Desulfobacula toluolica Tol2: one gene and its partner. The protein of the gene in region 1 interacts with the protein of each later gene in a pairwise test. Links are inferred from orthologs where the notes say so. Each region holds a gene or a part of one and is shown in the gene's direction. Other genes may lie near its edges.

Region 1 (3,965 bases):
TCTGCACAACAATTTAGAAAAGGGGGTTTGATTTGCAGGGAAATGAAAAAATAATCGTGGGCCTGGATATCGGCACAACAAAAATTGCCGCTGTTGTCGGGGAGATGTTTGAAAACGATATCAACGTGATTGGTTTCGGTTCCCATCCCTCCACCGGACTTAGGAAAGGCACGGTTGTAAATATAGAATCAACTGTTGACTCAATAAAAAAAGCGGTTGAAGAGGCGGAAATAATGGCTGGGTGTGATATCTCTTCCGTTTATGTGGGCATAGCGGGAAATCATATCAAAGGGCTTAACTCCCATGGGATTATAGCCATCAAAGGCCGTGAAATAACAAAGCAGGATGTTGAACGTGTCATTGATGCCGCAAAAGCAATTGCTATTCCCACAGACAGAGAGATTCTTCATGTCATCCCCCAGGAATTTATTGTGGATGACATGGAATCCATTCAAAATCCTGTGGGTATGACAGCAATCCGGCTTGAAGCCAAAATTCACATTGTCACAGGTGCTGTATCATCTGCCAGAAATATTGTTAAATGTTGCAACAAAGCAGGCCTTGAAGTTTGTGATATTGCCCTTGAATCATTGGCCTCCGGTGAAGCCGTTCTAACGGATGAAGAAAAGGAGCTCGGATGTCTCATAGCAGACATGGGAGGTGGGACAACAGATCTTGCCATTTTCAAAGATAACAATTTAAAATTCATCTATGAACTCACCCTGGGAGGACACAACCTGACCAATGATATTTCCATTGGCCTTCGAACACCGTTTCCGGAAGCTGAAAAAATAAAAATTCAACACGGAACCTGTGTTCCGCAAAATGTAAAAACCGGCGATACAATTGATGTGCAGGCTGTCGGCGGAAGAGCCCCCAAAAAACTTTCCAAGGGGATTCTGGCTGAAATTCTTGAACCAAGGGTAGAAGAAATTTTTTCTCTTTTAAAAAAAGAGCTGTTCTCCAACGGACTTGAAAATTCATTCCCTGCAGGCTTTGTCCTTACTGGTGGAAGCGTAGTTCTTGACGGTATCGCTGAAATTGCCGAATCTGTTTTCAACGTACCTGTAAGGATCGGCGAACCAAATAAAATCGGCGGACTCAAAGACATTGTCAGAAACCCTTCCTATGCCACAGGTGTAGGGCTTGTACTTTTCGGTTCCAAGGCAAGCTGTCAAATAAATCTTAAGGAAATAGACACTCAAGGTTTTATCGGAATATTAAACAGAATGAAACAGTGGTTTAAAGATATAATTTAATTTTTAGGGAGGTTGAGATGAGTTTTTCTTATGTGGAAAGCGATAATTCAGCAAAAATTAAGGTTATTGGTGTTGGCGGTGCAGGTGGAAATGCGGTAAATAACATGATTGATGCCAAACTCCAAGGTGTAAAATTCATTGTTGTAAACACAGATATCCAAGCACTTGACGCATCCAGGGCTGAAATAAAGATTCAAATCGGAAAAGAACTGACAGAGGGACTTGGCGCAGGCGCTGATCCAAACAAAGGCCATGACGCTGCATTGGAAAGCATGGATGAACTGAGGGAAGTTTTAGAGGACAGCCATATGGTTTTTATTACGGCCGGGTTTGGCGGCGGTACGGGAACCGGTGCTGCACCTGTTATTGCTGAGATCTGCAAGGAGCTGGGGATACTGACAGTGGCGGTGGCTTCCAAACCATTCTCCTTTGAAGGCAAAAAAAGAGAACGACAGGCCCTTGAAGGTCTTGAAAAGCTTCACGGAATTACAGATACAGTAATTACAATTCCCAACGACCGCCTCAGAGGAATTGCTCCCAAAGGTGCTAAAATGGTGGATATGTTCATTAAAGCGGATGAAATTCTTCACCATTCCGTAAAGGGTATTACCGACCTGATTATGATGCCCGGCCATGTCAACCTGGATTTTGCTGATGTCAAGACTACCATGCAGAAAGCCGGCAAGGCTTTGATGGGTATCGGTATTGCCTCCGGGGAAAACCGTGCGGTTGAAGCGGCCGAAAGAGCAATTTCTCATCCGCTTCTTGAGGATATCTCTATTTCCGGTGCAAAATGCGTGTTGATGAATATTACATCCAGTTCCGATCTTACCCTTGATGAAATGACGGAAGCATCTGACCGGATATACCAGGAAGTAGGCGATGATGCCGAAATCATCTGGGGACAGACCTTTGATGATTCACTGGGAGATGAAATGAGAATCACGGTAATTGCTACTGGTATTGATTCTAAAGACTCCAAAATATCCAATACTATCCGCCAATTTGATCCTCCGGGCCAACCCGGTACATATCAGCAACCGGGAGTTGCAGCCCAGAATGTTATTCAACCGGTTGAACCAATTGTCAGAGGACAATTAAGACACCCGACCCAACAGGAACTTGCAAACTGGGATGAAACAAACAATCCTGTCATCATAAAAAACAAACAAGCTGTGGACGACGAAAACGTCCATAATTACCGCACAATGCCGTTTGACCACGATGACCTGGATGTTCCGACATTTCTCAGACGAAAAGCTGATTAATAAATGAAAAAACGGCTAAAACAGCCCCGGAATTATGGCTCAGAAAATGAAGTAATTGAACAAGGGGCCATTATTAAAAAAGGCAGAGGGCTGATAAAAACCGCCCTTGTCTATCCCAACTCTTATAAGGCTGGTATGTCATCATTAGGGTTTCAAACCGTTTACAGGATTGCAAACCAGATACATACAGTAGCGTGTGAAAGAGTTTTTTTATCGGAACCGGGGCAACGGAACGTACAGCGACCGAAAAGTCTTGAAAGCGGATTAAGCATTGACCAGTTTGATATTATTTTGTTTTCAATATCATTTGAAAATGATTTTATACATCTTGTTCAGCTACTTGAAGAAGCAGAGATCCCATTGAGATCAAGCAATCGAAACCACACCCACCCCCTTGTAATTGCAGGGGGAGTCGTCTGTTTTTTAAACCCTGAACCGATTGCTCCTTTTATAGACTGTTTTCTTCTGGGGGAAGCAGAATGCCTGCTGGATTCTTTTTTTGATGCGTTTTCAAAAAAAATCGACAAAAAATCTTTCTTAAAAACCATGGAAAAAAGAATACCAGGGGCCTATGTCCCCGCCCTTCACACACGGGAAAGCCCATTTCAAATCAAGGTGCAATACCTTGAAAATCTTGACATGGTTACGACCAGTACCAGTATTCTGACTTCCGGCACCGCGTTTAAGGATACCTTTCTGATTGAGACACTTAAAGGCTGCCCCCACGGCTGCAGGTTCTGCAGCTCGGGATTTATATACAGACCTCCTAGAATTTATCCTGCAAAAAATATTTATGCTGCAATTGATAAAGCTGTGGGAAAAACAGATAAAATAGGATTTGTCAGTTCCGCTATTGCTGATCACCCGGATATTAAAAAAATTTGCAACTATGGACTGAAACACAATTTCAAATTGTCGTTTTCATCACTCAGGGCAGACAAGCTATCTGATGAACTTATTGGTGCTATGTCAAACTCAAAAGTTAAAACAGCCACCATTGCCCCGGAAGCCGGATCGATACGAATGCGCAATATTATTAATAAAAATATTGATGAACACGATATCCTTTCGGCCACCCAAAGGCTTGTCAATTCAGGAATTATTAATTTAAGGCTCTATTTTATGATAGGACTGCCATTTGAAGAGGATCAGGATGTTCACGCCATAGTGGAATTGACTAAAAAAATCAAATCCGTTTTTCTTGAAACATCAAAAAAAAAGAAAAAAATCGGAACCATCACCTTGAGTGTCAACCCGTTTATTCCCAAACCATCCACCCCTTTTCAATGGGCAGCCATGGAGGATCAAACCGCATTAAAACACAAAGTCAACATTATCAAACAAGGCTTAAAAAAGATCCCCAATGTCAAGGTGAATGTTGAATCTCTGAGAAAGGCAAAAATTCATGCTTTGCTTTCCCTTGGTGATCAAAAAACTG
Region 2 (2,991 bases), 870 kb from region 1 along the record:
GTTTTTTTGGATCAGAAGATCGGATCCATTCTGGAAGAATTTAAAACAAGTGATAAAGCAGATATTACTATTGATATGCTGCTTAGACACACTTCAGGCTTTCCAGCTCACCGTGAATATTTTAAAAAAATCATAACAACAGACAAATTGCCCAGGCAATGCCTTAGAGATTTTCTTGTCCATGAACCGCTTGAAAATAGAGTTAATACATGTCAGGTTTACAGCGATCTTGGCTTTATGCTCATTGCATGGATCATTGAAACGATAACCTGTCAAAGGCTGGATCATTTTGTATCAGAGCAGATATATCGTCCCCTTGGAATTGATGACCTGTTTTTTATAAAACTGAATCAACACAATGAAAAATTAAAAAAGTACCGGCAAAAAATTGTTGCCACCCAGCAATGCCCTTGGAGAAAAAGAGTTCTTGCTGGAGAAGTGGATGATGACAATGCCTGGGCTGCAGGAGGGATAGAAGGGCATGCCGGGCTTTTTGGTAGCGCCGATTCAATATATAAACTTTGCTGTGAAATATTGAATGCAGTGCAGAATAAAAAAACAATTGTCTTGCCACCTGATATTATAAAAAGTTTTGTATTAAAGAAAAATAAGTATGACATGGTCGCAGGGTTTGATACCCCTTCAAAAGAAAATTCTTCTTCAGGCCGATATTTTTCAAAATCATCCATAGGTCATCTTGGATTTACAGGAACCTCTTTCTGGATTGATCCTGAAATATCAAAGATAATTATTTTTCTAACCAATCGGGTACATCCGTTAAGATCCAATGAAGGGATTAAAAAATTTCGTCCGCAACTGCATGATTTAATACATGCTCAATTAATATGAAATATTGTGAATTAAGAATTTTTAGGCTTGTAAAAAATTGCTAAGTCTGTTAGCAGATAAACTTCAATAAAATTTGGTATCAAATACAATTTATAATTACTTTTCTTGAAAGAGGTAAAATGAATTTTATAACTGACTCTTTGCTTGGCGCGTTTTCTAATGATTTGGCAATTGATCTTGGAACCGCAAATACACTTGTATATGTAAAAGGAAAAGGAATTGTATTGAGTGAGCCCTCTGTTGTTGCAGTCAGAACCGATAGAATGTCAAGAAGCAAAGTCCTTGCTGTGGGTGCTGAAGCAAAAAGAATGCTGGGCCGTACACCGGGTAATATTGTCGCAATCAGGCCAATGAGAGATGGTGTGATTGCTGATTTTGAGATTACAGAGGCAATGTTAAAGCATTTTATCCGAAAAGTTCACAACAACCGCAAAACTCTTGTTCGTCCCAGAATTGTTATAGCAGTGCCGTCCGGTATTACCCAGGTTGAGAAAAGAGCTGTCAGGGAATCGGCAGAATCCGCCGGAGCAAGGGAAGTTTTTTTGATTGAAGAACCAATGGCTGCAGCTATTGGTGCGGGCCTGCCCATTACAGAGCCGACTTGTAATATGGTTGTTGATATCGGCGGCGGAACAACGGAAGTTGCTGTTATTTCTCTTGCCGGTGTCGTTTACACACGATCTTTAAGGGTTGCTGGAGACAAGATGGACGCGTCCATCAGCAAACATATAAAACGCAAATATAATCTTTTGATTGGGGAGCGGACAGCAGAGATAATCAAAACAACCATTGGAAACGCATATCCTGACCCTGATAATATTGAAACCATAGAGGTTAAGGGCAGGGATCTTGTGTCAGGTATCCCTAAAATTCTTGCCATTGATTCCGAAGAAGTCAGGGTTGCTATTTCCGAACAGATCGAAGCAATTGTTGAAACAGTTCGAATTGCCCTTGAACAGACACCTCCCGAGCTTGCTGCAGATATCGTAGATTCCGGAATTGTGTTAACAGGTGGAGGTGCATTGTTGAAAAATCTTGACAAGCTTCTCAACGAAAAAAGCGGGCTTCCCATTGTCGTTGCCGATGATCCTTTGTCTACGGTTGCGCTGGGTTGCGGGAAAGTCTTAGACTCCATTGAAATTTTGAAAGAAGTCGTAATTAACTGATTTCATGTTTTCGCACAAACAGTTTATTTTTCTTGGAGTTGCTTTGTTTATTGCCATGAATTTTACGGTAATAACTATGGGCAGTACTGAATCTTTGCCAGCTCAAGGCCTTGAACGATTATTTATTTCCATCACATCTCCGATTCAGCAGGGTGTTACTAAAACTATTCATTTTACACGCAATATCTGGAACACATATTTTATGACCGTCCTTGCAGTTCAAGAGAATGTTGAACTAAAAAAGCAACTTGAAAAAACAATAGAAATTAAAAATCAGTGCAAAGAATTGAAACTTGAAAATATCCGGCTTAAGAAATTTGTTGATTTTACCGGCTTGGTTCCAGATACTTATGTGGCAGCTCAAGTTATTGCAAGAGATCCATCTCCATGGTTTAAAACCATTATGATTGATAAAGGGGAGAAAGATGGTCTTGTAAAAGGAAGTCCCGTGCTTGTTTCCGAAGGAATTGTCGGACAAACAATTAAAGTTGCACACAATTACTCCAGAGTTCTTTTGATCACTGACAGAAACTCTGCTGTTGATGCGCTTGTTCAAAATTCCAGGGTACGAGGTATTGTAAAAGGAAACAATACGGTCAAATGTTCTTTTGTATATGCATTGAGAAAGGATGAGGTCAAAGAGGGCGAAATGATTATTTCATCCGGTTTTGATCAGGTATTTCCCAAAGGGCTTAAAATAGGCAGTGTTTTAAAAGTGACAAAAGTTCATTCTCAACTTTTCCAGGATATCATCATAGAGACCAGTGTTGATTTTGACAAAATAGAAGAAGTCCTTGTGTTGAAAAATATCAGATGAATTTTATTGAGCGTGTTCAATAATGAATACATTGTTTTTCATCATTCTCACTTTGTTTTTAATTGTTATACAAACAATTATCCTCCCATCTTTTGAATGGTTTGCCCAGTGCTTTGACCTGCTGATCATAAATGTCCTTTTTTTAAGTCTTATTTCATC

What was found. The genes of interacting proteins can lie anywhere in the genome.
Region 2: the proteins of ftsZ (region 1) and TOL2_RS10525 interact in binary tests that used the Escherichia coli proteins (3 or more experiments, as listed by UniProt). The link is inferred for Desulfobacula toluolica Tol2 from one-to-one orthologs.

Annotation. Positions count from the first base shown.
Region 1 is NC_018645.1:1,426,216-1,430,180, reverse strand. Bases 463-3,401 are described here. They hold ftsZ (cell division protein FtsZ), read left to right. Parts: upstream 463-1,276; coding sequence 1,277-2,527; downstream 2,528-3,401. Other genes in these bases: TOL2_RS06495 (radical SAM protein), read left to right, coding at 2,531-3,401; ftsA (cell division protein FtsA), read left to right, coding at 463-1,259. In the rest of the region: TOL2_RS06510 (cell division protein FtsQ/DivIB), read left to right, coding at 1-31; more of ftsA, read left to right, coding at 33-462; more of TOL2_RS06495, read left to right, coding at 3,402-3,965. UniProt on the Escherichia coli protein: Essential cell division protein that forms a contractile ring structure (Z ring) at the future cell division site. The regulation of the ring assembly controls the timing and the location of cell division.
Region 2 is NC_018645.1:2,294,972-2,297,962, forward strand. It holds TOL2_RS10525 (rod shape-determining protein), read left to right. Parts: upstream 1-968; coding sequence 969-2,015; downstream 2,016-2,991. Other genes in the region: TOL2_RS10520 (serine hydrolase domain-containing protein), read left to right, coding at 1-849; mreC (rod shape-determining protein MreC), read left to right, coding at 2,092-2,832. UniProt on the Escherichia coli protein: Forms membrane-associated dynamic filaments that are essential for cell shape determination. Acts by regulating cell wall synthesis and cell elongation, and thus cell shape.